DNA from 2 places in the Sporosarcina sp. 6E9 genome. Region 2 is predicted to be linked to the other one. Evidence: a T-box and tRNA genes for the amino acid it is inferred to sense, from the RefSeq annotation. Region 2 holds a T-box; the other holds one or more tRNA genes.
What was found. A T-box is a leader RNA that pairs with one kind of tRNA and senses whether it is charged. The one in region 2 lies ahead of trpS (tryptophan--tRNA ligase), so its partner is inferred to be a tRNA-Trp.
Positions count from the first base shown of each region.

Region 1: it has a tRNA-Trp gene. The T-box ahead of trpS (tryptophan--tRNA ligase) is inferred to sense a tRNA for this amino acid. The anticodon was not compared.

Region 1 is NZ_JAGEMN010000004.1:185,542-197,226, forward strand. It holds gene J4G36_RS15360 (disulfide oxidoreductase) at 1-1, shown strand, start outside; gene J4G36_RS15365 (thioredoxin family protein) at 3-473, shown strand; gene J4G36_RS15370 (RluA family pseudouridine synthase) at 498-1,334, shown strand; gene J4G36_RS15375 (aldo/keto reductase) at 1,377-2,156, opposite strand; gene J4G36_RS15380 (NCS2 family permease) at 2,353-3,654, shown strand; gene J4G36_RS15385 (hypothetical protein) at 3,736-3,888, shown strand; gene trmL (tRNA (uridine(34)/cytosine(34)/5-carboxymethylaminomethyluridine(34)-2'-O)-methyltransferase TrmL) at 3,925-4,398, opposite strand; gene queG (tRNA epoxyqueuosine(34) reductase QueG) at 4,411-5,559, opposite strand; gene J4G36_RS15400 (B3/B4 domain-containing protein) at 5,616-6,311, shown strand; gene J4G36_RS15405 (flavin reductase family protein) at 6,399-7,004, opposite strand; gene J4G36_RS15410 (ring-cleaving dioxygenase) at 7,049-8,032, opposite strand; gene J4G36_RS15415 (GNAT family N-acetyltransferase) at 8,508-8,744, opposite strand; partial or broken gene J4G36_RS18580 (DUF5996 family protein) at 8,842-9,624, opposite strand; tRNA gene J4G36_RS15430 (tRNA-Leu) at 9,867-9,947, opposite strand; tRNA gene J4G36_RS15435 (tRNA-Cys) at 9,984-10,057, opposite strand; tRNA gene J4G36_RS15440 (tRNA-Gly) at 10,068-10,142, opposite strand; tRNA gene J4G36_RS15445 (tRNA-Gln) at 10,150-10,221, opposite strand; tRNA gene J4G36_RS15450 (tRNA-His) at 10,233-10,305, opposite strand; tRNA gene J4G36_RS15455 (tRNA-His) at 10,329-10,404, opposite strand; tRNA gene J4G36_RS15460 (tRNA-Trp) at 10,429-10,499, opposite strand; tRNA gene J4G36_RS15465 (tRNA-Tyr) at 10,534-10,618, opposite strand; tRNA gene J4G36_RS15470 (tRNA-Phe) at 10,644-10,719, opposite strand; tRNA gene J4G36_RS15475 (tRNA-Asp) at 10,754-10,829, opposite strand; tRNA gene J4G36_RS15480 (tRNA-Met) at 10,834-10,908, opposite strand; tRNA gene J4G36_RS15485 (tRNA-Val) at 11,073-11,148, opposite strand; tRNA gene J4G36_RS15490 (tRNA-Glu) at 11,165-11,236, opposite strand; tRNA gene J4G36_RS15495 (tRNA-Ser) at 11,284-11,375, opposite strand; tRNA gene J4G36_RS15500 (tRNA-Asn) at 11,379-11,453, opposite strand; rRNA gene rrf (5S ribosomal RNA) at 11,507-11,622, opposite strand.
Region 2 is NZ_JAGEMN010000001.1:1,641,531-1,661,600, forward strand. It holds gene J4G36_RS08490 (beta-ketoacyl-[acyl-carrier-protein] synthase family protein) at 1-856, opposite strand, end outside; gene spoVAC (stage V sporulation protein AC) at 850-1,305, opposite strand; gene J4G36_RS08500 (hypothetical protein) at 1,305-1,682, opposite strand; gene J4G36_RS08505 (CotY/CotZ family spore coat protein) at 1,833-2,399, shown strand; gene J4G36_RS08510 (hypothetical protein) at 2,509-2,907, opposite strand; gene mgtE (magnesium transporter) at 2,967-4,340, opposite strand; gene prpE (bis(5'-nucleosyl)-tetraphosphatase PrpE) at 4,409-5,158, shown strand; gene J4G36_RS08525 (RluA family pseudouridine synthase) at 5,142-6,059, opposite strand; gene J4G36_RS08530 (NAD kinase) at 6,052-6,852, opposite strand; gene yjbM (GTP diphosphokinase) at 6,849-7,526, opposite strand; gene J4G36_RS08540 (UPF0738 family protein) at 7,545-7,934, opposite strand; gene J4G36_RS08545 (globin domain-containing protein) at 8,123-8,509, shown strand; gene J4G36_RS08550 (DsbA family protein) at 8,506-9,312, shown strand; gene pepF (oligoendopeptidase F) at 9,627-11,444, opposite strand; gene J4G36_RS08560 (competence protein CoiA) at 11,508-12,638, opposite strand; gene mecA (adaptor protein MecA) at 12,753-13,403, opposite strand; gene spxA (transcriptional regulator SpxA) at 13,654-14,049, opposite strand; gene J4G36_RS08575 (putative glycoside hydrolase) at 14,496-15,701, opposite strand; T-box leader at 15,886-16,122, shown strand; gene trpS (tryptophan--tRNA ligase) at 16,221-17,207, shown strand; gene J4G36_RS18935 (YuzI family membrane protein) at 17,158-17,382, opposite strand; gene manA (mannose-6-phosphate isomerase, class I) at 17,503-18,447, opposite strand; gene J4G36_RS08590 (BglG family transcription antiterminator) at 18,630-20,070, shown strand, end outside.

The DNA of each region.
Region 1 (11,685 bases), on a different contig from region 2:
AATTGAAAAAGTTATTAGTCATTGGTGGCATTATCGTCGCTATCTTTATTCTAATTGTTGTTCTAACCAACAAATCGAATGAAACAAAACTGAAAGATAACCCATACGGCACGGACAAATTAGATCCATCGACCATTAACCTAATTGGCAACGAAAACTATAATAATATTATCTTGCCTGATGAATTGGCCAAGAAAGTTAAATCGGGTGAACCTGTAACAGCCTACTTTTTCAGTCCTACATGTCCGTACTGCATGGAAATGACGCCTGTTCTTATGCCAATCGCAAAAGAAATGGATGTCACTGTTTACCAGTACAACTTACTTGAATTCAGTCCACAAGCTTCATCTTACGGCATCAAATCAACACCTACGCTTATCCACTTCAAAGATGGAAAAGAAGTTGGAAGAATGGTCGGAGGACAACCAGCAGAAAATATTCGTGCATTTTTCACTGAATACGAAACAGAGTGAGTTATTTTGGAAGGATGAAATTTAATGAGTTCATTTAAATATACAACGACTGAAGAAAGTTCAACGATTGAATATCTTCTACGTGAACAATGGCAAGCCGGAAAAAAGACAGTGCACCATATGCGTATGGCTAAAAGTGTAACTGGAACTGATGGCGAACCAATCGATTGGCGAACGCCTCTTCCCTTAGGTACTGAATTGACTTTCACCGTTCCCGATGCGCGTTCAACTTACTTACCAGAAGAAAAGGGACTACAGATCCTGTTTGAAGATGAACATATTCTTGCGGTTAATAAACCCGCTGGAATTACGACTCACCCAGATGGTCCGGGGCAAAGCGGTACTTTGATGAACTTCGTAATGGCGTACATTTCCAATCAGGGCGGAGATTACGCAGAGCATATCCATCGCCTCGATAAAGGAACTTCCGGGGTACTCCTCATCGCGAAGCATCCGATTGCAAAGGCTCTTTTTGATCGAATGATTGAACGCAATGATATCGTTCGAAAATATCAGGCGGAAGTAGACGGTCAGCTAAAAAGACCAAAAGGAACCATTAAACTTCCAATCGGACGGGATCGTCATCATCCTGCAAAACGTATTGTTTCGCTTTCTGGTCAATCAGCAGTAACACATTTTCGTGTAATTGAGCGTAAACCAGATTCAACAATCGTGGAAGCAGAGCTTGAAACTGGGCGCACACATCAAATTCGTGTTCATCTTGCCCATCTCGGACATCCCGTAGTTGGAGACACGCTATACGACGGTAGTCGAACAACCGACGGCGAGTTCCGACTAACTGCTACTGGATTATCTTTCATTCATCCATTTACAATGGAAAAAGTAACGATTGAACAATAAAAAAATGCCTGGAGAATTTTTTCTCCCAGGCATTTTTCATTTTTAAAAGTCTTCCGGGTTTGATCCAACACGCTCATTTAAGTTTAGTGTATTAATTTTTTCCATCTCTTCTTCAGTTAATACAAAATCAGCAACATTGATATTTTCATCAATCCGCTTCGGTGTGACCGATTTAGGTATAACGATTAAATCATTTTGTAAATGCCAACGAATAATTACTTGGGCAGACGTTTTTCCATATTTACTTCCTATGCTCTTGAGCAACCCATTAGCTAGCAATTCCCCGCCTCTTGCCAATGGCGACCAAGAAGTAACCGCAATATTATTTTCAGCACAAAATTGTCGTAAAGGTTCTTGTGACAATCTTGGATGAACTTCAACTTGATTGACCATCGGACGAATATTCGCTTTTGCAAAAACTTTTTCCAGATGGTGGATATGATGATTCGAAACACCCGTTGAACGGATTAGTTTTTCATCATATAACCGTTCAATCGCTTTATACGTCTCGACATAGCTTTCTTTGACTGGCCAATGCGTTAAATACAAATCCAAATAATCGAGTTCCAACCTTTCAAGTGAAGCTTCAAATGCACGCAATGTTTCATCGTATCCTTGATCTGTATTCCAAACTTTAGAGGTTATGAATAAATCTTCTCTTGGAATACCCGAATGGCGAATCGCTTCTCCAGTTTCTTTTTCATTTCCATAAACTGCTGCCGTATCAACTGCACGGTACCCTGTTTTCAGCGCATGCTGAATTGCTTCAACCGTTTCTTCGGGATTTTGCATCTTATAAACACCAAGTCCCATTCGCGGCATTTCGATCCCATTTGCGAGTAATTTCGTTTCCTTATATATACTCACTAAATATCCCTCCCCTTTATTTACACGCCCTTATTATACAAGCGAGAAATCTTTTTGACTATGAATTACATTTTCACTTGAAATTACGATAAAAAACGAATACTATTGATAACGGACTTAAAATCGTTCGTGTTTTGAAAGGAGAATTATTATGTTTCATTTAAAAGATCAACAAACAACTGCAAAAACTGAAATCCTTGCCGGTATGACAACTTTTCTAACCATGGCATATATAATCATAGTTAACCCGATAATACTCGCTGATGCAGGCGTCCCCTTCGACCAAGTGTTTCTCGCGACAATTATTGCGTCGGCAGTCGGTACACTCTGGATGGCACTGTTCGCCAATTACCCAATCGCGATTGCGCCTGGAATGGGTTTGAATGCTTATTTCACTTCTGTTGTCTTGGCTTCAGATGGAAAGTTAGATTACATGACTGCATTCTCCGCGGTTTTTATCGCCGGGATTTTATTCGTTATTTTATCATTGACACCTTTCAGGGAAAAACTGATTAAATCCATACCTGAAAACTTAAAGCACGGAATCACTGCTGGTATTGGACTATTCATTGCTTTTATTGGCTTAAAACTTTCGGGGATTGTCACTAGTCACGAATCAAACCTCGTTCAATTAGGAGACCTCACTTCTCCCCCAGTATTGTTGGCATTGTTTGGACTTCTGGTCACTGTCGTCCTCATGACATTGAATGTTTATGGGTCAATCTTTATTGGTATGATTCTGACAGGAGTTTTAGCAGTCTTTACGGGTCAACTAGCGTTCAAAAGCAGCTTGTGGCAAGTACCATCATTGCCCCAAGGCATTCTTGTTTGGAATCCCGCTACTGCATTAAACGATGTCATCTCTCACGGACTATACGGTGTCGTGTTCGCATTCTTAATTGTTACCCTGTTTGATACAACTGGAACAATGATTGGCGTGGCCAAGCAAGCTGGACTTATGAGAGGGAACACATTACCGCGTGCACGCCACGCCCTGCTCGCTGACTCTGTTGCATCATCTGTTGGCGCTATGTTCGGAACTAGTCCTACAACTGCTTACATAGAATCCTCATCGGGTGTAGCTGTAGGTGGCCGAACTGGGTTGACGACATTAACGGTCGGGATTTTATTTATGGTCGCAGCATTTTTCGGACCTTTGGTTAGTACTTTATCTGGCGTATCAGCAATTACCGCGCCTGCATTAATTATTGTCGGTAGCTTGATGATAGGCGTTGTGAAAGAAATTGACTGGGATTCGTTTGACGAAGCATTTCCCGCGTTTCTCATTATTTTAACAATGCCGCTCACATCGAGCATCGCCACTGGGATTGCACTCGGATTTATTTCTTATCCATTACTAAAAGTGGTGAAAGGTAAATGGAGAGAAGTTCCAGTCCTGTTATACATTTTTGCGGTACTCTTTTTGTATCAGTTACTATTTTTGCCACATTAATAACTTACTGGGGATTTGAATTTTCATTAATATAGGGTATACTTAAAGAAGAATAAACTGACTTAACAGGAGGTACATTCAATGGAAACTTTCTTTACATGGTTAGGCGAACAAATGAATCTAATTCTTGTTTTAGGTGTATGCTTTGCATTCCTATCTGCAATCCTTACTGGCGGATACGAGGACAAGCCTGGTACGAAACAAAAGTCTAAAAAAGGTCATCAGCCTACATGAACAAATGGGACTCGCCAAATTGGCGGTCCCATTTTTTTAATGTAAATTTGGAAATGATTGTTGACGCAATGCTTCATAAACTAAAATAGCTGCAGTGTTCGATAAATTTAGTGCGCGAATATGATCATTCATTGGAATGCGAAGACAGCGCTCCTCATTCTCTTTAATAATTTCATCAGGTAGACCCGTCGTTTCTTTGCCAAACACAAAGAATATATCCGTTGAAGTATCTGAGTAATCAAAGGATGTATACGGCTTTTTTCCAAACTTCGTAATGAAGTAAAATTGTGCCTCTGGATACTGATCAAACATCTCATAAATTCCATCATGGTAAGATACATCAACATGACTCCAGTAGTCTAGCCCCGCTCTTTTCAACATTTTATCTTCTGTTGAAAACCCAAGTGGTTTAATAAGATGAAGCTTAACTCCGGTTCCGGCGCAAGTTCTTGCAATGTTTCCCGTATTTGCCGGGATTGCTGGTTCAAATAATGCGACATGTATTGCCATTTCAGCACTTCCTTAACTCTGTGGATTTTTAATCTTTCTATTATCAATCGCTTTTTGCAACTCAGCAATTACTGATGGATCTTCTTCAGTTTCAAGTGCTTGGCAAATGCCCTCATAACTCTTCTCTGTTCCAATTTCCCCTAACGCCCAGGCAATCGTCCCCCGCATCATCGGTCGTTGATCATTTAACAACATCTCAATAAGCTCAGGCACTGATGACTCTTCTTTAAAGTGTGCCAATCCAATGATTGCATTTCGTTGAATTGGATTTTTACCGCGCCAAGAGCCTGAAACATGTCCAAATCGTTCTTTAAACTGACGATTTGATAAACGAAGGATTGGTTGTAAAAGTGGTTTTGCTAGTTCTGGATCAGGATGAAAAGCGCGTTGATGCAAGTTGTGTTTTTTTCGATTCTTAGGACAAACAGTTTGGCAAGTGTCACAGCCATACACACGATTTCCGATTTTATCACGGAACTCTTCCGGTATAGGCGTTTTCGTTTGTGTAAGAAAAGCAATACAACGCTGTGCATCAAGTTGCCCGCCTTGTATGAGCGCTCCTGTCGGACAAGCATCTAAACAAAGCGTACAATCCCCACACTCATCCTCCATCGGCTGATCCGGTGCGAACGGGATATTCGTAATCATTTCCCCAAGATAAACATAAGAACCAAACTCAGGTGTTATAATCGAACAATTTTTTGCAGACCAACCGATGCCCGCACGTTCAGCTACTGCCCTATCAGCTAGTTCACCCGTATCCACCATTGAACGGAGTCTTGCAGAAGGCGCATGTTGAAGGATAAACGCCTCCAGTAGCTTTAACCGCTCGCGCAGAACAATATGGTAATCTGTTCCCCATGAAGCACGACAAAAAATGCCACGGCGTTCCCCCTTTTTCCCTCTAGGCGAGTTTTCCATCCGGGATGGATAAGCGATGGCAATCGAAATGATGCTCTCCGCTTGGTCAAGGAGAAGCGCGGGTTCCGTCCGCTTATCCAAATCCTTTTCCTCAAAGCCCGATTGATAACCGAGTTCCTGTTGACGAACCAAACGATTTTTCAATTCACGGAACGGGGCGGCTGTCGTAAAACCAATTTTATCGATACCGATTGAATGGGCATAATTTATGACTTCTTGTTGTAATTCGAGTGTATTCATTTGAAAACACCTCCTCTATGGTAAAATTAACATATATTAAATAAAGGGTGATGACATTGAAGTTAAATTTAGATCCTGCAGTTTTGGAAATCGTACCTACCTTTAAATTGGGCCTTAACCATTATACCAAAGTTACCGTTGCAGAATCTCCTCAAATGCTAAAAGGTCGCTTACAATTATTTCAAGAACTTCTTTTTTTCGACCTTGACGACAAACCAGTGACCGATTTTCTCGGCATTAAGGAATGGCGCGAAGTCTGGAAATTATTCGGCGCAAATCCAAGTCGCCATCGCCATTCAACTGAAGCCCTTATGCGGCGCATTGCGAAGCAGAACTATTTGAGCCCGTTTCACTCCGCTGTGGATTTAAATAATTTCTTTTCATTACAATATCAAATTCCAGTCGGAATTTATGATGTAGATAAAATCAAAGGAAACGTCACGCTCACCGTTGGAACTAAAGAAAGTGGGTATGACGGATTGAATGGCCGTTTTAATTCTTTAGAGAAAATGCTAATCCTATCAGACGACGAAGGTCCCTTTGGAAGCCCTTATGTCGATTCTGCTCGCACTGCGGTGACAGAAGAAACGACCAATTCCCTGCACGCATTCTTCCTACGTCCATCCATGAATGAGGCTGAAGCACTCGAATTAACAACTGCTGCCGGCAATATGTTTACAGAAATTAGTGGTGGCGATGTTCAGTCCTATGTTTTACAAGAAGATCACCCAACGATTGTAATAAAAGAATAATTAACCGAGTAAGGAAAAATACCAATCCTAACTGTAAAATCAAAAAGACACAACCGAAGTTGTGTCTTTTTTGATTATTAACCATGGTTACTTTGGTCTATCAATTGAAAATATATCACCAATTGCTGCATAACTAGAGCCAGCTAAACGACTAATCGCATTTAAACCTCTCGGATCAATTCGTCCGTTTTCATAAATTTCTTCATCAATGTGAAAGCGAGTTACTTCCCCTATAAATAAATCACTACCAGGTCCATCTCCACCAAGAGGAATTGCTTGTACAAGTTTACATTCCATGCGAACCTTTGCTTCCTTCACGCCTGGAACAGAAATATCTTCACTTTGTACGAGTGTTAAATCAGCCAATTCAACTTCACTTTCTGTTGCAGGTAATGAAGCAGCCGTTTTGTTGATTTTCGCTACATTCTCATCATCCACAATATGCACAACAAATTGATCATTATCATAAATGTTTCGAGCAGTATCTTTTAGTTCGCCAGTAGGTCTTTGAATAGCTAGAGAAACCATTGGCGGGTTTGATGAAACAATGTTGAAATAGCTAAATGGTGCCCCGTTGACAATACCTTCCTTAGATTGGGTAGTCACAAAGGCAATAGGTCTTGGAATTATAGAACCGATGAGAAGTTTATAATTATCTCGCTCACTATTTTTTATTGGATCAATCGAAATCAATAGATTCAGCCCCTATATTGCTCAAATTTTATCAGTTTAGTTTCTTACAAATACTCTTTTTCAATTTCAAGTGTGCTACGCACTGTGTCAATCGGTCTCACTGCTGCCTCGATTTGTTCACGTTTCCCTTCAAGGAATGGCGGCAGTGATAAGATTTCCCCTACTGTTTCATAAGGTTCGTCTCCCATAAAGCCTGGACCATCTGTTGCCCATTCAAAAAGGATACCAGGTGCGACCCGTGCATATAAAGATTCGAAGAAGAACCGATCAACATATCCTGAAGTACCGAAACCAGCTGCTTCCATATGTTCAATCCATTCATATAATACTTTTGTATCTTCTACGCGGAAAGCTGCGTGATGCACTGTACCATATCCTTGTCTGCCAGGTGGCATGCTCACATTATCTTCTACAATTACTTGAGCACCATTTCCACCTTCACCGACTTCAAATAAATGGAACGATCCTTCACTTGCGATTTCACGCATTAACATGACTTCTTCCAATACCACTTTAAAATTGTCGAAATCTCCAATACGAATATGAATAGGTCCTAAACCTGTAATGGCAAACTCCAAAGGTACTGGACCATTCTGCCAAGGTGTACCTGACTCAATTCCTTTGTTAAATTCATCAGAAATCAACATATATTGTTGATCATCAAAGTCAACAAATGAAATAGTTTTCTTTCCGAAAACTTCTTCAATCCCATTATGTTTCACTTCGTACTTATCAAAACGCTTTATCCAGTAATCAAGTGCAGCATCTGTTGGCACACGGAAAGCAGTTTTATAAATCTCATTCGTTCCATGTGTTCCTTTTGGAATACCAGGGAAATCAAAGAAAGTCATATCCGTACCAGCAGAGCCTTTGTCATCCGCGAAGAATAAGTGATATGTTTGGATATCGTCCTGATTGACTGTTTTCTTGACGAGGCGCATTCCTAATACATATGTGAAAAATTCATAATTCTTTTCTGCACTACTTGTTATAGCTGTTACGTGGTGTATTCCTTTTAAGTGATTCATTATAATTCCTCCTAATATTTAATGTAAATAAATATACCTCGAATTCAAGTTACATTAGCTTAAAATTTTTTTATCAAAACTTAATTCTTTTAGACTCATTTTATGATTAACTGTTTCTTTTCTACCTTTAAGTTATCTTGAATCAATACATCTCGAATTCAAGGTAAATATAACATAGATTCATTTCATTTGTCAACACTTCAGTTTACTTTCTATTTCGAAGCGTTATCTTAAGCCTTTATATTCTGTTATGTAGCTATATGATGACCAATTGATGAATACTATATTAAGGTACCCATCTTTAACTTTCCCCAATTGAAGATAAATGATAAATAAACCTACTTCCCTCATATCTAGGATGTAGCTCCAAGTGAATATTAATAAAGTCTGATCCTTACCTAAATAAAGAATCAGACTCTATTTTATCTATATGCTTTCATCAATTATGTAATAGAAAATATACGAATTTACTTAATTAACACTTCCACACATCAGCATATTCTTTTTTCTTTTCAAATTCTAATTTGGCAAAAGGACATAAAGATATTATCTTTTTATTTCCTTCACGTGCTCTCGTATGATGAATAATAAAGAGATCATTATTAGGCTGAGTAAAAGTAATTTCGGCAGTTAATTGTTTCTCATCATTTTCTAAATAATATCGATTTTCATCCTTGAAACTAGTATATAACTGACTATTATCATAATACATTTTGTGAAAGCTAACATTTTTTTATGTAAGACCTTTTTTATTTTTCTCCATTTTCAATTCCACGAAGCTGTGAGCGGTATTTTACCACTTCAAATAATCAAAAGACTTTCTGCATGAAGCGAATGACTTCGTCAGCTTTAGCTTGATTGATGCCATCTTTAATTTCAAAAAAATATTCAGCCAGTTTGGGACTGAAGTAACTTCCCGGCGGATATGGGAGTGTAAAGAAAGTCGGATGTTCAAACTGGTCATCGCCAAGCCAGAAACCAAACTCTATCATATGCTCATCAAAAGCAGCCCGTTCAATTACTCTACAGTCATCCGGAAAAGATTCCAATTCATTATAAATAATGATGCATGAAACGTCAAAAGTCCCCCAGAAAAGACCTGGATATACCTTTCTTTGTCTAAACGGTGCAATAAAATGCTGCTCGATATCCCAAGCAAACTGGAACCATTTGAGAATCTGTCTGGCAACATCTTCGTTATAGTGGTGATGCTCAACATCTTCTTCAAACTGCGTTTTCGTCTCCACCTCCTGAGGTTTTGTATGAATAGATAGCGTAAGTCCTGCAGCAGTCGCATTATCGATAATTTCTTGATAGTATTAGCTAATCGACTTTCCATTCGCAAGCTTTATCTCGGTATCACTTTCTTCGGTCTTCATTAAGATTACGCTTTTAATCAAATCCACTTCGATTTCAAAGTGTGAAGAATTGTATTTAAGTAGCCCAGTAGAAAATCTACTTGGCCTAATATCCAGAATGACATGCGCCCACTGTGGCTCTTGTACGGCATATTCAAGTTTAATCTTTCCCAGTATTTGTAAAATCGGCTGGAGTGTAGTGATTTCCTTCTTATGTGTTTTGTAAAAACCCATCTATATCTCCTTCTAGGTATACCTTACCCTCTCTTTTTATAAAAAAACTATATATTAGATGATCCATAGTTTCTCAAAATGACTTCGACCTTTAATATTTGGGCAGAACTTGTGTGAATACTTTACAAGCACATCGTACTCCCTAATATTCAACCAAAACAAAAAGCATCTACAAATGTTGTTTTAACAACGTTTGTAGATGCTTTAGGTCATACTTAACATAATCGAAAAATACCAGGATATACCCGAGGCCGGACTTGAACCGGCACGCCTCGCGGCATCGCATTTTGAGTGCGACGTGTCTGCCATTCCACCACTCGGGCGAAGAAAAGATATATAATAAACGAATAAAATCAAATTGGAGGCGGCAACCGGAATCGAACCGGTGGTAAGGGTGTTGCAGACCCGTGCCTTACCGCTTGGCTATGCCGCCATTGTATAATTGGAGCGGAAGACGGGATTCGAACCCGCGACCCCGACCTTGGCAAGGTCGTATTCTACCGCTGAACTACTTCCGCAAAAAAACTGGGGTAGCTGGATTCGAACCAACGAATAACGGAGTCAAAGTCCGTTGCCTTACCGCTTGGCTATACCCCAAAAACAAAAAGGGCGGTTGAGGGGAATTGAACCCCCGAGTGTCGGAATCACAATCCGATGCGTTAACCACTTCGCCACAACCGCCATAATGGTAGTTACTATTTAAATGGGGCGGCTGAGGGGAATTGAACCCCCGAATGTCGGAATCACAATCCGATGCGTTAACCACTTCGCCACAGCCGCCATACTAATATTTTTTAAAGACAACAGGGGTAGTAGGATTCGAACCCACACCAAAGGTTTTGGAGACCTTGATTCTACCATTAAACTATACCCCTAAGTTAATAACTTTTACTAATGATTCGGTAAAAATGGTGGTGGGGGACGGATTCGAACCGCCGAACCCTGAGGGAGCGGATTTACAGTCCGCCGCGTTTAGCCACTTCGCTACCCCACCAATATAAATGTTTTTACTGAAATAATGGTGGCTCAGGACGGAATCGAACCGCCGACACAAGGATTTTCAGTCCTTTGCTCTACCGACTGAGCTACTGAGCCATGCAAAATATGTGTTGCTTATTAAATATATAAATGGCGGTCCCGACGGGAATCGAACCCGCGATCTCCTGCGTGACAGGCAGGCATGTTAACCGCTACACCACGGGACCATTTTGGTTGCGGGGACAGGATTTGAACCTGTGACCTTCGGATTATGAGCCCGACGAGCTACCACTGCTCCACCCCGCGACAATAATATAGGAACTACTTTGTAAATATACGCATTGAGTATGTTTGACACCTTACGCTGCGCTGTCGGTGTTAATCGCATTCTTTGTTATGCGATTTGCTCCACCTCGCGACAATAATATAGCATCTACTTTGTAAATAATGTTGAATGTGTTTAAAGTTTATGGTGGAGGATGACGGGCTCGAACCGCCGACCCCCTGCTTGTAAGGCAGGTGCTCTCCCAGCTGAGCTAATCCTCCGTTAAAATTACTTTAATGACCCCTACGGGATTCGAACCCGTGATACCGCCGTGAAAGGGCGGTGTCTTAACCGCTTGACCAAGGGGCCTAGATGATAATGTTTGGGAATTGGAGCCTTATGTATGAAATATAAACTGGCGGAGAGCAAGGGATTTGAACCCTTGAGACAGCGCAAACCGCCTACACGATTTCCAATCGTGCTCCTTCGGCCACTCGGACAGCTCTCCAATTGGCTCCGCAGGTAGGATTCGAACCTACGACCGATCGGTTAACAGCCGATTGCTCTACCACTGAGCTACTGCGGAATAATACTAATCATTAGTGTGTTATGCATTTAGTATTATATTGCAAAACAGCAGCCTAGCAACGTCCTACTCTTGCAGGGGGAAGCCCCCAACTACCATCGGCGCTGAAGAGCTTAACTTCCGTGTTCGGTATGGGAACGGGTGTGACCTCTTCGCTATCGCCACTAGACTTATTTAACACGACAAGACTTATTATATCAAACCTACTAAATATTTCAAGCGTTTTTTCAAA
Region 2 (20,070 bases):
AATAAATCGCCGCCGAACATCCCGTCCCACTCGCACCGGCTTGAAAATCCGAATCACCACCGTAAAACTCCGCTCCTGCGTCACGTAAATTATTCGTCGTTTCTATCTTCTTTTTAGCAATTAACTTTTGATAAATTTCAAATCCAATCTTTCCTAAGTCACCTGTAATAATGGCATCGTAGTGCTTCGCTTTTCTTCCATGCCCATTTAAATGGCGTTCTAACGTATCTGCCGCAGCGGGCGCCATTGCGGCTCCCATATTTAGTGGATCCGTCATACCAAGATCAATTACACGGCCAATCGTCCCGCTTACGATTGCAGGAAAACCAACCTGATTCGGAGTAACTGCTGCAACCCCTGCTGCGGTCACTGTCCACTGCGCTGTTGCTGGCTTTTGTGCACCGTATTCAACAGGATATCGAAATTGCCGCTCCACAGCATTATGCTGACTGCTCGCTCCTGCAATGGAACAAGTGGACATTCCCGATTCCGTTAATAATGCAGCTGTCAAAAGCGATGATATAGAAGTCGCACATGCGGAAAACATCCCTACATAAGGTATTTGAAGCTCAGATGCACAAAAATTCGAAGGGGTCATCTGATTTATCAAATCTCCAATTAATAGAAAGTCTGCATCATCTGGCACAAAACCTGCTTTACGCAATGCAATCATGCAAGCATCTTCTACTAACTTTGCATTTCCTTTTTCATTTGTCAGCTGTTCGCTTCGTTCATCGTCTAATACTTTATCAAACATTGAAGCAAAAGGACTTTTTTTCTCTAGGGGGCCAACGACTACACCTGTGGCAGCAATCGTCGGATTTGTTCTAAACTTTAAAAGGCCTTTTACTACCATGAGACGACACCAAACTTTACTAAAATTGTTTTAATGAGTGCCACAATAAATGCAGAAGCGACGCCAAATAATATAACTGAGCCTGCAAGCTTGAACATATTTCCGCCGACACCCAGAACATAACCTTCACTTCTATGTTCAATGGCAGCCGAAATGACAGCATTCCCAAATCCGGTAATCGGAACTGCAGACCCTGCGCCTCCGAATTGAGCAATTTTTCGATACTGTCCAAACCCGGTTAGCAGCATGGCTAAAAAGATTAACGTCGCAACTGTCGGGTTACTTGCTGTTCGTTCTGTGAAATCAAAAAACGTCATATAAAATAAGGAAATGGCTTGTCCGATTAAACATATTGTTCCACCTGTAATAAATGCAGTAAATAAGTTACGTGCCAACGGAGGTTTCGGAGATATTTTACTTTCTAATTCGGCATATTTTTTTTCATCCATTATGTTTCCTCCTCCAACAAACTTTTCAATTCCTCGATTTTTTTAGGCAACTTATCGTTATCTGCTGAATCCATGAGTTTCTTTGTTTCTTGAATGATTTTACTATCTGCTGAGACCGTAACTTCAAAGTCCTCATAAAGTTTCCCTAGTTTTTTGGTTAACTCTTTTTCGATTTTAGTTTTGTGGAATCTTGAAAATGTTTTCACCGTAACACCAGATAGAATCTCCTTATCATGAAAAATAGCGATAGCACTTATTAATCGATCATCATCTTCAAATACTTTTTCTGCTTTTTCAACATCTTCATTCGTGTCATTTTGAATATGGACACCTTTTTCTATTTGGACACAGCCTGCTAGAACTAGTAATAGTAGCAAGGAATTAATTAATTTACGGATATGACTTCGCCTCCTCTACTAATAGCATGCCAAAAATCGATTCATTTTATTCAAAAATAGTCGGTGTGCCCTGTCGTTTCAATCCGATTCGCATAAAGTATATAGAACTGATAAAAGGAGGTGGAATTAATGGGATGTGGAAGAGAAGATAATGTTAAAGGAATCCAATGCCAAGATAACTGTATTTGTGAAGTAGTTCGGGCAATCAAAAGAATTCAAGGAATTCAGGACGATAATGATTGTGATGATTGCGTAACAGATTGCTTCGTAGCACCGCTTGGAGGACTTGTTAGCCCAACACGTGGAAGAATTAACACACGTGTATTCATGCTGTTAACGGATGATGGGGATCCATTCAAGGCGATGTTTAAACGCTCAAAAAGACGTAGAAAAGGTAATCATGGACATCAATCCGGCGCAAAAGAGAGTGTTGGATCTGATTGCAATAACTGTTTCTCGGTATTTTTCCGAGTACAGAATGTCTTTGACAACTGCTGTGCAACACTACAAGTATTAGAACCTCTTGATGATGACGGCCGTCGCGTCGATATCTTGAAACACGGAAAAATTGACTTTGACAGATTATGTGATGTTGAAAACTTTAGAGAAACTGATTCTTGTATTACAGTTGATTTAAAATGTTTCTGCGGTGTCCAATGTGTTAAAGATGTATTCATCGACTGTGACAGAGATTAATAGGTAAACCTGCAATGCTCAGACTGCCCGATTGGTAAACTCAATCGGGCAGTCGTTTGATTTATGCACAAAAAAAGACCGAACGGATAATTTTCCGAACGGTCTTTTATTATTGTTCTTGAAACGGTTTCCCGCGCCACAATACTTCGTTGATTGCATTAATTTCTATCGCAACAATTAAATCTTCCTCGTCTACCAGTTCAATAAAAAGTGTTTCGCCTTCGACTTTATTGATAGCACCTTTTAGTACTTCATTTTCAAGTACAAATTGTAGCGGTTTGTAAATTTGCCGTTGGAATGGGCGTCCAAGGCTAATGATCTTGTTAAAGACTTCTGAATTCTTATGAGCTGTCTCCTGGACTTCCTCTGCGTCCTCGATAAAATCTTCAATTTCTTCCTCATTCAGCACAAATACTGATGTGCTTTCCTCCTCCGTGGTGGCAACCCGAAAATAAATGGGTGGCCCGTGAACGAATAATAACGGTTCATTTTTATAAATAATGCGCACATCCTTTTTGAACTTAGTATATGCGATGATTATTTTTGATGTTCATCGACGAAAATAACTTATAAATCAGCAATAAATGCTGTTGCCAATCCAAGATAAATAAGTGTACTCAATAGATCATTCAATGTTGTGATAAAAGGACCTGATGCTACAGCCGGATCTACTTTCATTTTGTGCATGAATAACGGAATGAATGAACCTGAAATTGTTGCAACGAATATTGATACGAAAATAGCCGCGCCGACAAGCAGTCCTAACAGGAATTCCTGCTTCCAAATATAAACTAGCCCGACAACAAAAATGGCGCATACGAATCCCGTCATCAGTCCAGTACCCGCTTCTCTTAGCAATAATTTAAACTTGCTTTCGTCTTCGATATCGCGCGTTGCAATTCCGCGGACCGCTACCGCAAGTGCTTGTGTACCACTATTACCCGCGGTTCCAGCAATCAATGGGATGAACGCTGCCAAAAGGGCAACTTTTTCAATTGTTGCTTCAAATGCACCGATTAAATTCGCTGTTAACATGCCCAAAACTAATAATATAAGAAGCCATGGAAGTCTCTTTTTTGCTGCTGATAATGAATTTTTATCAAATGTACTCATATCCGAAACAGCTGCAAGTTTGGAATAGTCATCAGATGCTTCTTCTTCGAGCACGTCTAGAATATCATCTACCGTAATAATACCGAGCAAATGTTGTTGAAAGTCAACGACAGGTACCGCAAGAAAATTATAATCCTTAATCATGCGCGCAACATCTTCTTGATCTTCGCTAACAAGTACACTGACGACTCGATCATTCATAATTGTATGTATGAAAGTATCCTCATGGGCGATGATTAAATCACGAAGTGAAACAACACCTGTCAATTTTTCACTTTCGTCCACAACAAATATATAATAGATTGTTTCCGCATCGGGCGCTGCATTACGTAAAATTGTCATTGCAGATCGCACAGTCGAATTTTGCGGAATCACCACGTATTCTGTCGTCATTATTGAACCAGCTGTATATTCTTCGTAATGTAAAAGAGCCTTGATTTCGTTCGCTGCCTCTTGGTTCATCAAAGTTAAGTAACTGACGACTTGCGCTTTATCAAGTTCATTTAAGACATCTACCGCGTTATCCACAAACATATGAGAAAACATGTCTGCGGCATACGTCGTGTCCATCTCTGAAAGGAACTTTTTATAATCTTCATCATCAATTTCACTTAACTCAAAAATTTCTGCAAGCTCTTTTGGCGATAGATAATAATAAATTATTTTCCTTAATTCCGAATCCACCTTTTTATAAAAAGTTGCTCGATCATAAGGATGAAGCACTAAGAAACCAGAACGAAATGACTCAATATCTTTGTTTTCTAGCGCTTCAATTAGTTGTTCTTCATCATAAATAATTTCTTCTTCGTTGTCGATTTTTCCAACCATTGCCGCACCTTCCTTTCCATAATCGCGGGATTTCTGGGTATATTAAAGTTAAAAAGGGATGAATAAATATGAATAGTTACGATATTATTGGTGATATACATGGTTGCTTCGATGAGCTTTCTCATTTAATCCACAAGCTCGGTTATACAATGGAAAATGAAAATGATATTCCTCTTCATCCAGAAGGCCGTCAGTTAGCCTTTGTCGGTGATGCCATGGACCGTGGACCAGACTCAGTAAAGACATTAAATTTTATGTTTCGACTTCAGGATGCCAGAAAGCTTATCTATTCCCCAGGAAATCATTGCAACAAGTTCTATCGTTATGCAAAAGGTAATCCAATTCAACTTCAGCACGGAATCGAAACGACTGTAGCTGAGCTTAAGAAGCTTCCATCTAATCAGCGGCATTTTTTTCTAAAGCGTTATGTCGAATTTTATGAGTCTTTACCTTTATATCAAGCCCTGGAAAATAAAAAGCTCATCATCGCACATGCAGGTATTCGTGAAAATCTTCTTGAATCGACTAATAGGAAAAAAATTCGTTCTTTTGTTTTATATGGCGACACAACAGGTGAAATCCATCCAAATGGTCGTCCCGTACGCAAAGACTGGGCGAAACAATATTATGGTCGTTCCTTTATTGTTTATGGCCATACGCCTGTTAAAGAAGTGCGTTTCATACATAATACGGTGAATATCGATACAGGTTGCGTTTTTGGCGGTCAATTAACAGCTATCCGTTACCCCGAAAAAGAAATCGTGGCGATTCCATCTTCCCATCCGTTTATCGCCGATCGTTTTACTGATTATGACTAAGAATTCTTTTCATATCAAGTGGTAGGGGTGCTGTAAAAGTCAAAGACTTATTTGTAATTGGATGTTTAAATTGCAATGATTCACAATGCAAAGCTTGCCGTGAAATTAATGATTGACTGCCACCGTACAAGTCATCCCCATGTATCGGATGACCGGTCCACTTCATATGTACCCGAATTTGGTGTGTTCTACCCGTATGAAGTTTTAATTCGATTTTTGTCAGTTTTTGTCGGTTTATCACGAACCTATCAGTAACATGGACTTCTGTACAAGCCTTTTGTCCATCACTGCGAACAATTCGTTCAATTATACTACCATCTTTTCGACCAATTGCTTCATTAATCATTATGTAATCAGGAAAAAAGTGACCTTCAACGATGGCAGCATAACCTCGTTTAAAAGTTCCATTACTAACCTGATTGCCAAGCAAATGATGAATATGCCGATTTTTAGCAATACACACTAAGCCTGAAGTATTGTGATCCAATCTCGTTACAATATGTACAGTTGAAGGTATTTTCTCACTTATGAATTTACGTGCAACAAAGTTGGCGATTGTTCTTGAGCGATGATTAAAGGACGGCATTGTACTTTGATGTGCGGGTTTATCCAGTATTAATAAAAAATCATCTTCAAATACTAGCGCCAAGTCCCCCTCTTCTGCCTCTAGCCCGTCACTTGTTTCTTCAGGCGGAAAATATACGTCAATCCGGTCTGAACTATTTAGGATGTGACGTACATCTCTTTCAATGCCATTTACTAAAAGCGTGCCGCCGTTATATTTGACTGCTGTTAATGTACGTTTCGATATTTGTTGTGCACCTAAAAAGTCACGTAGCTTTATGCCATCCTCGGTCACATTAAAAGACAGATGAAATCTCATATCATTAACCTTAATCATTATTATCAATAAAGGAGTCTCTAACGCGTTTCCAGAATGGGAATGGTCGGAACCTCGCGAAGCGAACTCTTTCTGATGATACTTCATATTCGATTGACTTGACGTCTTCGTGTAGTAATTGCAGATGATCCACTGTTACCATGAAATCAGGTCCATTTACTGGTTTCAATATACATTTATGATGATCTGGCAATACTAGCGGAGAACCAACAGTACGAAACACACGGTTATTAATGGAAGCCATTTCCGTTAGCTGCATCGAAGGTAATGACGGGTGAACCAATGCGCCACCGTTGGATTTGCTATAGGCGGTCGAGCCGGATGGTGTAGACATACAGAGCCCGTCCCCCCGGAAACGTTCAAAATGTTTATCGTTCAATAAAACATCCATCACTAATGTGACATCAGGAGATTTTACCGATGATTCGTTAAGGGCTAAATAATGCAAACTTTCTCTATCGCCTTGATAATTAATCGTTACGTCCAATAGTGGATATTCAATTACGTCATATTCTTTTCTAGCTATGCTAATCACAAGCTTCTCAATTTCAGACGGCTTCCAATCAGCATAAAAACCCAAATGGCCGGTATGTATCCCGACAAATGCGGTTTTCTTTAACCGATGACTGTATTTATGGAAAGCATGCAGCAACGTTCCATCACCACCAATCGATAGAACAATATCGGGCTCGTCTTCGTCAAAGATAAGGCCGAAACCAAGTAAATAATCCTTCGCCTCAAGTAAAAGACGATTTGATAATTCGTCATTTCTCGATTGTATCCAAAATCTCATTTTTTTCGCCTCGCATTCTGATCTTGATTGTCGAATCCCCTGGTTGGATCTTCTTTGTATGTACTAAAGTATTGTTGTGCATCTTGAATTTCATCTCGGATAAGTGACATTTCTTCATCTAACCGAAAGGCAGCCTCCGCAGCGCGTTCTAAACGAATGCTGATTTCATCAGGAAGCTCGCTTTCATATTTATAATTTAATGAATGTTCGATAGATGCCCAAAAGTTCATGGCTAATGTCCGAATTTGGATTTCAGCTAAAATAGTTTTCTCTCCTTGAATCGTTTGAACAGGATAATTAATAATGACATGGTATGAGCGATAGCCACTTGCCTTTTTATTTGAAATATAATCGCGTTCCTCTATAACTTCAAGATCATTTCGCTGGCGTAAAATTTCAACAACTGATTGAATATCGCCAACAAATTGACACATGATTCGCAAGCCAGCAATATCTGGCAGTTCAGTCGCTAATTCGTCGGAAGGTTCAAATGGAATTCCTTTTTCAAGGGTTTTGTCATAAATACTCGCGCGTGGTTTCACTCTGCCGGTTACAAACTCCACAGGTGTATGGATATCCTCTAACTCATATTGTGAACGAATCCCTTTAAGCTTAATCTTCAATTCATCGACAGCTTGTTTGTATGGTTCTAGAAATTTATTCCACTGCGGCATTTCAATTACCTCCCCCGTTTATATAGTACGCTTCAATATTTCTTCAAAAGCTGATTCTACTGCCGAGGTAAAAGCTTCCCCGTAATTATTATTTCCTTCAATATTATATATCAACATCGTCAACTCTTCGATAAATCCAGTTAAGGAAATGGTATTTCCATCAAAGATTATTACTGGGTTTGTATCGAGTTTTATTGAATCGACTAACAACGGCCATACTGCTCGTTCAAAATGAAGTTGACCATATTCTTCTTCTTCGTCCAACAAGTAGACAAACGACATTTTTTCAGAATCTGTAATCATTTTCCCTGAAGGAATTAAAGTTGTTGCTTTTATTTCATCACTTATCGGAAAGGTGATCACTGGACCGTTTTGAGTCCCGCTATTAATATGAATTTCAGTGCGCATAAAAATCTTCCCTTCATCAATCAATAAGTTTAGTCTATCATATGGCGCCCAGTCTTGCAGTTCGAAATATAGGACTTTTCACAAGAACTTAGGAGAACTTTTACTTCTATAAAGAGCGGTTTATTTGTGAAAGTCCTCAAGCGTTGGTAGAATATCAATACAGTCAGAGCAAAGGAGATAAATCAAAAATGACCCGTAAACCTTTGATTCCATATGAAATGATTGGCGAAGAGAAATTATCAGAGCTAATCGATTTATTTTATGAAAAAGTGGCCGTTCATCCTGATTTACACTCTATTTTCCCGGATGACTTAACGGAAACTGCTCGAAAACAAAAACAATTTCAAACTCAATACTTAGGCGGACCTAATTTATATAGTGATGAACATGGACACCCAATGATGAAAGCACGTCATAATCCTTTTCCAATCACTCCTGTACGTGCTGATGCTTGGTTGGCGTGTATGTCTGAGGCAATGGATGAAGTCGGACTCGATGGACAATTACGTGAATTCTATTATAAGCGTCTAGCATTAACTGCTAGACACATGGTGAATAAGGGGGATAATTCGTGATTTCGCGTCCTATGATGGAAAACCCGTTGAATCCATCCTTATTGACTAGGCCGATTGAATTATATGTTTTTATCGATCCGACATGCAGTGAATGTTGGGGTCTGCAACCTATACTACGTAAATTACAAGTTGCCTACGAAAAGTATTTTACTTTAAGAATTATATTGCGCACATCTCTACCAACGATGAATTTAACTTGTACAATCAATGATAGTTCCTATGAATCTTGTGAGAAATCACACCCATCGTTTCCTTCAATTGCAATTAAAGCCGCAGAATTTCAAGGAAAACGAGCAGGACAACGTTTCATTTCAAAGCTATTTGAATACTCGTATTTGAAATCTCGAAATGTCACATCATTTTCAGTACTCGTTGAAATCGCAGAGCTACTCCATTTAGACGTGAATGAATTCATACGCGATTTCACTTCAAAAAATGTGCATCGCTCATTGCAAATTGATTTTTTCATGGCGCAAGAAATGGAAGTCGAACACGCACCTACTTTCGTATTTTTCAATTCAAATATCGAAGATGAAGGATTAAAAGTGAGTGGCATATATGAATATGAAATATATGTTCAAATTCTCGAGGAGCTTATTGGTCAAACCATTATACCGGACTGCCCTCCTCCACTTGAGACCCTATTTAGTCGATTTGATACACTTACGACAAAGGAAATCGCCAGTATTTACGACATTACCGAAAAGTCTGCAGAACGCGAACTAAAAAAGCGACTTTTACAACAACATGTGCAACGTATAGCGTTTAACGAAACAACATTATGGCGACAAAAATGTTATTAATCAAAAAGAGCTGACCGTTTTAAATCGGTCAGCTCTTTTTTGATTTGTTAATCTGCAAAACGAAAAGAGCATCCAACACCTGGGGGGGAGTGGATGCTCTTTTATAAAAGGGAATGGGAGAAATGTTCACGTTCAAACAAAAGGGGTGTATGTTTGATATGTGATTTATTTCACATCCTTACTTTATCATGAAATAATAGATACATCAACATTTCACAATCGATTTAACAAGATTGTCACAAATGATGTTTAAGATCAACAAAAATGAGAAGAAATCCATTTCAATAAATGAATGGATTTCTTCTCGTTTTTTCTTATTTTAATAAAAGTGATTCGAGTTCGTTTAACTTCTCTTCGAAGACGCGGCATGCTTCTTCAATTGGCGCTGAACTCGTCATATCGACTCCAGCCTTTTTAAGCACTTCGATTGGATAGTCAGATGACCCTGCTTTCAAGAAGTTGTTAATATATCGTTCGACAGCAGGCTCGCCTTCCGTTAAGATTTGATTGCTTAATGAAACAGCTGCACTATAACCCGTTGCGTATTGATAAACATAATAATTATAATAGAAATGTGGAATTCTAGCCCACTCTACGCCGATTTCCTCATCGACAACTAAATCATCACCAAAGTACTTTTTATTCAATAAGTAATATTCTTCTGTAAGCTTTTCAGCAGTTAACGCGACACCTTGTTGATCCAATTCGTGAATTAAATGTTCAAATTCTGCAAACATTGTTTGACGGAAAACAGTTCCCCGGAAACCATCCAACCAATTATTTAACAAATAAATTCGTTGTTGTTCATCTTCAGTCGTTTTCAATAAATGATCGTTTAAAATCGCTTCGTTCACTGTTGATGCAACTTCAGCGACAAATATTGAATAACCACTGTAGATAAATGGTTGATGTTTACGTGAATAATAACTGTGTACACTATGGCCAAACTCATGAGCGAGTGTAAATAAGTTACTAACATTATCTTGCCAGTTCATTAAAATATATGGGTTTGTTCCATAGGCTCCTGATGAATAAGCACCCGAACGTTTTCCAACGTTTTCTCGAACGTCTACCCATCGATTGTCAAGGCCCTCTTTGACAATGGACGTATATTCCTCACCTAATGGGTGAAAGCTCTCCATCATTGTCTGGGCGGCTTCTTCATACGAATATTTAATGTCTACGTCTTTAACTAGCGGCGCAAACAAATCCCACATATGAAGCTCATCTAGTTCGAAAACTTTTTTACGTAGTGCTACATACCTTTGTAATAAATGAACATTATCATTAATCGTTTTTACAAGATTATCGTATACTTGCTCTGGTATGTGATTATTTGACATGGCGGCTTCTCGGGCATTGGCATAATTCCGGATACGCGCGTTCACATTATCTCGTTTAATATTTCCTGAAAGTGTTGAGGCAAAAGTATTTGAATACTTATCGTAGGTCGAATACATCGCTTTAAATGCTTCTTCACGAACGCGTGGATCGCCACTTTCTAAGAATCCGATATAACGGCCATGCGATAATTCAACTTCTTCGCCGTCTTCATTTTTCACTTTAGGAAATTTTAGATCCGCATTGTTTAACATGCTGAATGTCTCTGAAGATTGACCTGTAACTTCTGAGAGTTGTGCCAGAAGTGCTTCTTGTTCTGCTGGCAATACATGTGGACGTTGCTTATTGACTTCTTCAAATTCCTGCTTATACAAACGAAGCCCCTCATGCTCTTCAACCCAAGCATTGAGTTTTTCTTCATCAATTGATAAGAGTTCCGGCAAGAAATAAGAAAGTGCAGTGGATACTTTTACGAAAAGCGTTTTGATACGACCATCCATTGCTTGATAGAAACTATTTGTCGTGTCTTGGTCTGATTTCAAATGGGAATACACATATAAACGACGTAGTTTTTCCGAAAGTTCATCACGGTACTTGAGCGCATCAAATAAAGCATCCGCTCCGTCTTCAAGCTTTCCTTTAAACGACTCCGCTTTATTAGATAATGCATCAACTTCTTTATATTCTTGTTCCCAGGCACTGTCAGAAGCAAAAATATCTTCTAATCGCCAAGTTTCTTCAACATTTACTTCGTCTCGAGTTAATACTTTATTCTTTTGGTCATTCGACATATTTCTTCCCCCTTTAGTCGTTACTTCGAGTAACGAACAACTTTCATTTTCTCAATATTCATTTCACTTTGCAAGGAATTTGTGCGAAAGTAGTTCTATAAATTGCCTTTCTTCAAAGTTCGCAATGTTATCCAACGACTCCATATTCAACGACAGTAAAAAATCACGATAGTTCATACATGCGATTAACTGGGTATCTATTGGACCTTGAAAATTTTTAACAAAGCTACATATGAAATCATCACATATAGTATGAACAGTCAATTTCTCACTATGCAAAAAATGAACGAATGCTAATTGCCATTCGCAAGGATGTTCTCGAAATGGATTTATATGGGTGACGGGAATTCCAATCCATAACGGAAGTTCGGATGGTAGTATTCTAAGTTCATAACAATTACGAAGAAATGGATCATTCACACCTTTTCGATTATGCAAGATTCGATTTCGCAGAAACTTTTTACGCATAGCCAAAAAAAGCGTAGCATAGTTTTGAAGTTCATCTTCATTTGGATTTTTTGGTTGAGCGAATGGAAAGATTTGTTTCTTGATAGGGAGTGTTCGGTGTAAACCAATATATCGTCTACCTGCTATATGAAGAAGGCTACTGAAATAATGGAAACGTTCAAACTGAGGGTTATACGTGAGGAAATTAATACCTTTGGGAAAGGTTTCAGTTAAAAAACTTTTTTCAAATTCAGAAAGCTGAAATATACCGACACCTTGGGGGAGTGCCATTATTTTTCTAGGCGTGTGTAAGATCCAAATCGGAGCCATACCCGCTTTTTTATATCCGGCTGTTCTTGACTTAATATGTTTGATTGGTATAGCGCTACATTGAAACTCAATTGGAATTTGTCCAGTGTTGTTTGTTACGAGAAGATCAGGTCGCTGTGCTAAATCATTGAAATAGGGTTCTAATTTAACTTCCACGCCAATTCTTTCAAAAAAGGTGAATAGATCATGTTTACCTTGAAGGTGTTCTTTCGATTCGCCTTCTGAGAACGATGCTGAACAGGACTTGTCTTTTTTATGAGCAAAATGCGGGATTACTATGTCGCCCACTTTTAAATGCACAGTATCATTGCATCCAGGACAATAAAACAAATTCGAGTTTCGCCATTCTCTTAATTGTTCTCTTCGCATTTTGGTTGAAAGGGTAATAATTGTTCCATCTTCAGTTTTTGCAGTCAATATAAAAACCACGCTCCTTTTCATAATATTACGAAACTATATGCTAATTTGCAAATGAGAACAAAAAAAAGCAACAACCTTTTATAAGTTGCTGCGGCAATTTATTTTCTTTGATCAAAAGTACTTTGTTATTTGCGTAAAAACATCAGATTCAACAATTATATGGCCATATTCTTCAAGAAGATGGATTGTTGTCTTAGTAGGAACTCCGAATTCAGATAGTACACTAAACATATTTGTTTTTTCTTTATCATCCATCTGTTCCGAATCAAATACAACATGTAGATAGTATTTGTTGTTATAAGAGTAGAGTGATGTCTTCGCTTCATAGTGGCGCATCCGACTGGCAAGTTGAATAACATTTTCGAACTCATTAAATTCAAACGTGTTTTCCATCCATTCCACGTTATTTTCCGTAGCACTTAATATGTCTTCCATAGACTGAAAGCTTCCCCCACCGATATCATGAAAGACATCATGTTCAGCATCTGAACCAAACGGGGATTCACCAAGTTGACCATCGGCCGTATTCGCACGTGTAACCGTCACTTCTATGCCATTTTTCTTCGCATGAACTTGAATCCATAACGGGCCTTCCGCCTCGAATTCTGCTTCATCATTAATCTCATCCATCATATCCCAGAAAAGCTCTTCACTCTTTTCCCGGTTATACCATACCTCTTCACGGGTAAACCCACGTTCCTCGATATCCATATATGAAAGAAAAAATTTAACAGTATTTTCATTTATCCGTTCTATTTCCATCTTTATCTCCCCCTCCCTATAAAATAGGTTTTGTAAATATTCCCCTGTCAAAGAATGAAATAATCCTACAATGCTTATATTCATTATATGACCATGCGGCAAGATTTGTAAGGGTTTAACCACAGATCAATACATTTTGATAGTAAAAGCCATTGTAATTAACACCCGTCGGGAAAGCAAGGGAAAGACAAAAGCTGATAGGTGAACGGCATTTTTCAATGTCCCCCTATCAGCTTTTAATAACTTTCACTTAGTTGACCATGCGCCGCGCTTCAAGCAGCTGATAGGCCCTAACTTTTCTTGGTAGGAAACGACGGATTTCATCTTCATTATATCCTACTTGAAGCCTTTTTTCATCAAGAATGATTGGTCGTCTTAACAGACCCGGATGCTCTTGAATCAATTCGTAGAGTCGTTGTAATGGAAGACTTTCCACATCGACATTAAGTTTTTGATAGATTTTTGATCTTGTTGAGATAATTTCATCGGTACCATCTTCTGTCATTCGAAGAATTTCTTTTATCTCATCAATATTCAAAGGCTCTGAAAAGATGTTTCGTTCTGTATACGGAATTTCATGTTCCTCCAACCATGCTTTTGCTTTTCTGCATGACGTACAGCTTGGCGAAGTGAATAATGTGACCATCATACGCAAACCCTTCCTTTCAAATCGGCTCGTTCTATTTGCACTTATTTAAAATGAAACTAAATTAGAATTATTTTAAACTAAACTCCTATCTATTATTATACACAACTTTATTAATGAATAAAACACTTTTTCAAAATTACTTGCTTTTTATAAACAACTTGTCACAATTCCGCAATATAATGAGGTTTTTCATGACTTGTCGCTGACTTTCAACTCTTATATAATGGTATACCCACGACTCGGAAAAATAAACATGTGTTTTTCATAATTTCATTTTCTCATTTAGCTTCAATTCATTGAAAATACAGTTTGTCCTACTATTAATACGTATGAACCCTTAAAAGGTTCCATAAAATGAAACTTCAATTAGTATAGGGCTTTTATACGGAATGGTATTGCAGAAACAAAAAAGGAAACACAGCGATGTGCTTCCTTTTTTTCACTTATTGTTTATAGTTGACGCCCGATGTATATCGGTTTCCTGCATTCCAGAGCAAGTACTCATCAATACCATTGTCTTTCAAAGCTTTAATTTGCGCTTCCACTTCTTTTTTTCCGTAATTCAAATAGTTTCCTGCGCCGAGCCATGGTGCGCTAAAGTCTTGAATCCACGGCCTAGAAATCGGCCTGTTTTCAAGTGCGTCAAGAACTTTATTCTCTACTTTTGAATACTCAGAGACAATTTTATACGGTTCTGTATCCGGTTTTGAAACGCCAAAGTATGATGTCCAGTGACTTGGGTAAATCATCGATGAAATGACATCCACATTTTCGGATATTTTCGAGAAGTTTTGACCAATTCCAGGAGCTTCTGCAAGCGTTGCAGCATAACCAAATATATCGACAGAAACTTTAACGCCATAAGGTTTCAACCTTTCGCGAGCATAGGCAACGAAATCAGTTACTGCCTCTACACGTCGTTGAACAGGGTCAAGTTCAGAGTCTTTATAATCCTCGAAATCATATGCTAGTGATTCATGGCGTTTTTCAAAACCCTCGGGAAAACGGACATAATCAAATTGAATTTCTTGGAATCCCATTTTCGCTGCTTCAATCGCAATTTCAATATTATGATCCCAAACTTCTTTCATAAAGGGATTCACAAAAGCTTCTTTTCGACCATTTTTCCAAACCTCACCATTATCGACAAATGATAACTCAGGTCGCTTTTCTGCCAATACACTGTCTTTAAAAACGACAATTCGTCCGATTGGATAAATTTGCTTCTCTTCCATTTCTTCTAACATGGCACGCGGATTTTTAATATAAGGCTTTCCGATGTCCAAGCCTTTCAACGGCGAGTCATCCTCAGGAACATATGTAATGTTGCCATAATCATCTTTGATATCGATAACCATCGCATTTAAATCCGTTGTCTCCATTAAATTAACCAAAGTTTCAAATCTTGCCCCACCAGCTGAATGTCCGGTTACATATACGCCTCGAATTGCATCAGGATAGTCAAATGTTAGCCCTGAGTCATACCGAAACAATGTGGAAGATGCAACAAGTTGTTCATCATAGCTTTCGAAACCATATGTCATTTCTGAAAAGTTTTCTACTTTGCTTTTTCCCGCGGCATGTACACCTGACGGAATCGCAATTCCCGCAGCAAGTACTAATACGAGCGCCCATTTCAATATCTTCATTTCGATTTCGACACCATCCTATCTTATCCTCCTAGTTTAGCAAGAAGTCGACATAAATGAAAGTGTTAAAGAACAAAATCACATGGTGCCCGTACAGCTCTGACAAGGGTCAAGTGCAGGCTAGGCCATAAGCATAGTCTTGCTTTCTGCTCATATTTAGAATATAATGAGTATAACTTGAAAATGATCGGCATTGAAGGAAAAAGTAACCTCGGGTTAGCTTCCCAGAGAGTCTGTGGTGGTGAAAACAGATAACTGCACGAGGTGAAATGGGCTCCTGAGCTTGGCGGACGAATAAAAGTTCAATTATTTATTGACCTTTTTACTAGTCAGTCACGTATCTCCGCGTTAAGGAGCTTTGAGAGGCCTTAGGGCAATTTGGGTGGTACCGCGGTTGAAAAAGACATCAGTCGTCCCTTTAATTTGGGATGATAAGGAAGAATGAAACTACATTCTTCACTTAGGAAGAATGGAATTGCATTCTTCCCTGATGTCTTTTTATTATGAGGAGGAATTTAAATGAAAACAATTTTTTCAGGCGTACAACCTACAGGAACAGTTACAATCGGGAATTATATTGGGGCGTTCCGCCAATTCACAGAGTTGCAATATGAATATGATTGTTTGTTTTGCATCGTCGACCAACATGCAATCACTGTGCAACAAGATCCTAAAGAATTAAGTAAAACGATTCGTTCACTGGCGGCTCTTTATATCGCGAGCGGCATCGATCCAGAAAAAGCCATCTTATTTATTCAGTCAGAAGTCCCTGCCCATGCACAAGCGGGATGGATAATGCAATGCTTATCCTATATTGGTGAACTTGAGCGAATGACCCAGTTTAAAGATAAGTCAGACGGGCAGGAAGGAGTTTCTTCTGCACTACTCACGTATCCGCCACTCATGGCTGCCGATATCCTTCTTTATAATACAGATATTGTGCCTGTCGGCGATGATCAAACTCAGCATTTGGAACTAACACGTGATCTTGCCGAGCGTTTTAATAATCGCTATGGAGAAACATTAAAAGTACCGGAAATTCGCATTCCAAAACATGGTGCTCGCATAAAATCGCTTCAAGATCCGTTGAAGAAAATGAGTAAATCCGATCCAAATAACAGAGCGACCATTTCCTTACTCGACACGCCTAAACAAATCGAGAAAAAGATTAAAAGTGCAGTGACTGATTCAGAAGGAATCGTTCGATTCGATGAAGAAAATAAACCGGGAGTCGCCAATCTATTGACGATTGAATCTGCCCTAAGTGGTTTATCAATCGATGACGTCGTTTCAAAATATGATGGACTTAGATATGGTGATTTCAAAGCAGGCGTAGCAGAAGTCGTCGTCAATCATTTAACGCCAATCCAAGAAAAGTATTATGATTTACTTGAATCTCCAAAGCTCGACAGCATTTTAGATGACGGAGCAGAAAGAGCCAATGCGATTGCATCGGCTACTCTGAAAAAAATGGAGAACGCGATGGGCCTCGGTAGGCAACGGTAATTGTGAGCGTAATTGCTGAAATTACCAACAATGCAAAATCGGCTGTCCGAAAAATAAAATAAAAAACTTGGCTCCATTCATAACCAAGCGATCTATAATTAAAATAAAGTATGACATGCGAAATGCTGACGACAAGTAGTCCATAACTAATGAGAAATAAAAATACACGTGTAATAACGCATCGCCCTTTACGTTTTCTATCACTATATGAACAAGTAACACCACTTTAGACGAGTACAGGGACAATGATAAAAATAAGGCAACTTCCGGAATTTGCGGAGTTGCCTTTTTCGTATTAAATATGCGAAACAATTAGCGTTGCTTTGCCTTCAATCTGAAAATCACCGGCATTTGCTGGAATGATAAAATGATCACCCTTTTTAAGCGGGTATGATTCATTGCCTATCGTTAAGGCGCCCGTTCCGTCAATGACACTTGCCAATAGAAATGGGCTAAAGTTGAAATTTGCTGTTCCGTCGATATCCCATTTATACACAGTGAAATACTCTGCTTCAACAAACTTTGTAATCTTTGCGCCTAAAATAGTGCTTTGCTCTGGAGTTGTTACAGCGTCGTTATGGGGAATTGTAGAAACAGCAATCGATTTATCGATATGTAATTCACGTAATTGCCCCTCTTGATCAACTCGGTCGTAATCATACAAACGATAAGTTGTATCAGAACTTTGCTGTGTTTCTAGTACGACTGTTCCTTGACCCAACGCATGAATCGTTCCGCTTGGCACGTAGAAAAAATCACCTGGTTTAATTTTCACATTTCGCAGTAAAGAATTCCATTCACCTTTTTTAATCAGCTCAGTAAATTCTGCTTTAGTCTTGGCATTATGCCCAAAAATGATTTCCGCGTCCGCTTCACAATCGATAATATACCAGCACTCGGTCTTTCCAAGCTCGCCATTTTCATGTAAGTTGGCGTACGCATCGTCTGGATGAACTTGAACAGATAAATTCGTATTCGCATCCAAAATTTTTGTTAACAGCGGAAATACTTCTGTCTGATGACTTCCGAATAACGCCGGTTGTTCATCCCAAAGTTCAATTAACGTTTGACCTGCAAATTCACCATTCTTCACAATGGATGGCCCGTTTGGGTGTGCAGAAATTGCCCAACACTCGCCAGTCTTATCTGATGGGGTGTCGTAACCGAATTGCTCTTTCAAAGCAGAGCCTCCCCATATTCGTTCTTGAAATACCGGTTCTAAAAATAATGGTTGTTTCATAAATAATCATCCTTTCACCATTTACATCTTTATCACACTTTGAACTACTCTTCAAAAGAAATGTGCGATGGATTTTCTAATGCTGTTCCAAATTATACAGTTGTCATGTATTCATTGGTATAATAACGATACTCGTAAGTAGAACAACTGGAGATTATTTTTCAACTAAAGAGGCGAAATGAATGAATGTACGTCAATTTGAATTAATAAATATATTGTTAACTAGCCAAGAGCGCTATCTTCTAGTAGATGACTTGGCACAGAAACTAAACTGCTCAGAAAAAACAATTCGTAATGACTTGAAATATGCAGCGGATCTTTTTAACAAACATTCCAATATTCAACTCAACCGAAAACCAGGTTACGGTGTTTTTTTACTTGGGAAAAAAGAAGACCGACTCCGATTGTTAACAATATTACAGAAAAATCGTGAGAAACCAACTGATGAACGAATATTTGACATGACTTTTGAGCTTTTAACAGCTGTCAATCCCTTGACACTGCAACACTTTTCTGAACAGCACTTTACAAATAGAACAAGCATAAAAAAAGATTTAGAATTAATTGCCGGGTGGCTTCGTCCGTTTGAAATTACTTTAGAAGCAAAACAGAATGTCGGGGTGTTTCTTATTGCTGAAGAAGCAAAAAGGCGTAGCGCAATTGCCCAGCTTGTTACCACCTATAGTCACGAACAGCAATCCATTATTCGGCTATTTCCTGAGCATGAAGTAAATTTTGTAACATCCATAATTAAAAAGCGCGGGTTTGTTTTTACGGATGAAACTTTTGATAGGTTAGTCATCCATATAATCATTGCGATTAAGCGAATTAAACAAAAAAGCCCGATTTCACTACCTGGACAAGATTCAAACATTACGAATCGGGTGGAATATAAACAAGCACAGCAATTGGTGAAGGAAATCGAATCTTTTTTCACGCTCCGAATTCCTGAAAGTGAAGTAACTTACTTAGCCTGGCACTTAATAAGCGGAAAAAAACTAACAGAGGGCGAAACAAACAATCCATTTCTCGTAACATTAGTCACTGAACTAATAACCGAGATGTCGCAGTTAACAAAAACTGATTTTACAAGTGATCATACATTATTCCAAGGGCTTATGATTCACTTACAACCAGTGCTAAATCGACTTTCTTACCAACTACCTATTAAAAACCCATTACTAACGGAAATTAAAAATAAGTATCCCTATATGTTCAGCATGGTCATTTTAGCACTGAAAAAATCTGATGAATTATTCCAGGTGATATTACTTGAAGATGAAGTAGCTTACATTGTCCTTCATTTCCAAGCATCGGTGGAACGTCAAAAACAAATAACTTTACAGAGAAAACGCGCAATTATTGTTTGTCACCTTGGAATTGGCATGTCTAATTTATTAAGATCAAAAGTTGAGCGCCAACTACCTGATTTAAGAATTGTACAGTGTATCAGCAAAGCTGATTTACATAACTACTTGTCGGATGACTTGGACCTTATTATCTCTACAATTGAGTTACCAGACATGCCAATTCGGCATATTGTTATTTCACCTTTATTTAATTTAGATGACCAGGACCGTTTACAAACTTTTATTAACATGGACGGGCCGGCAAGTGTCGAAC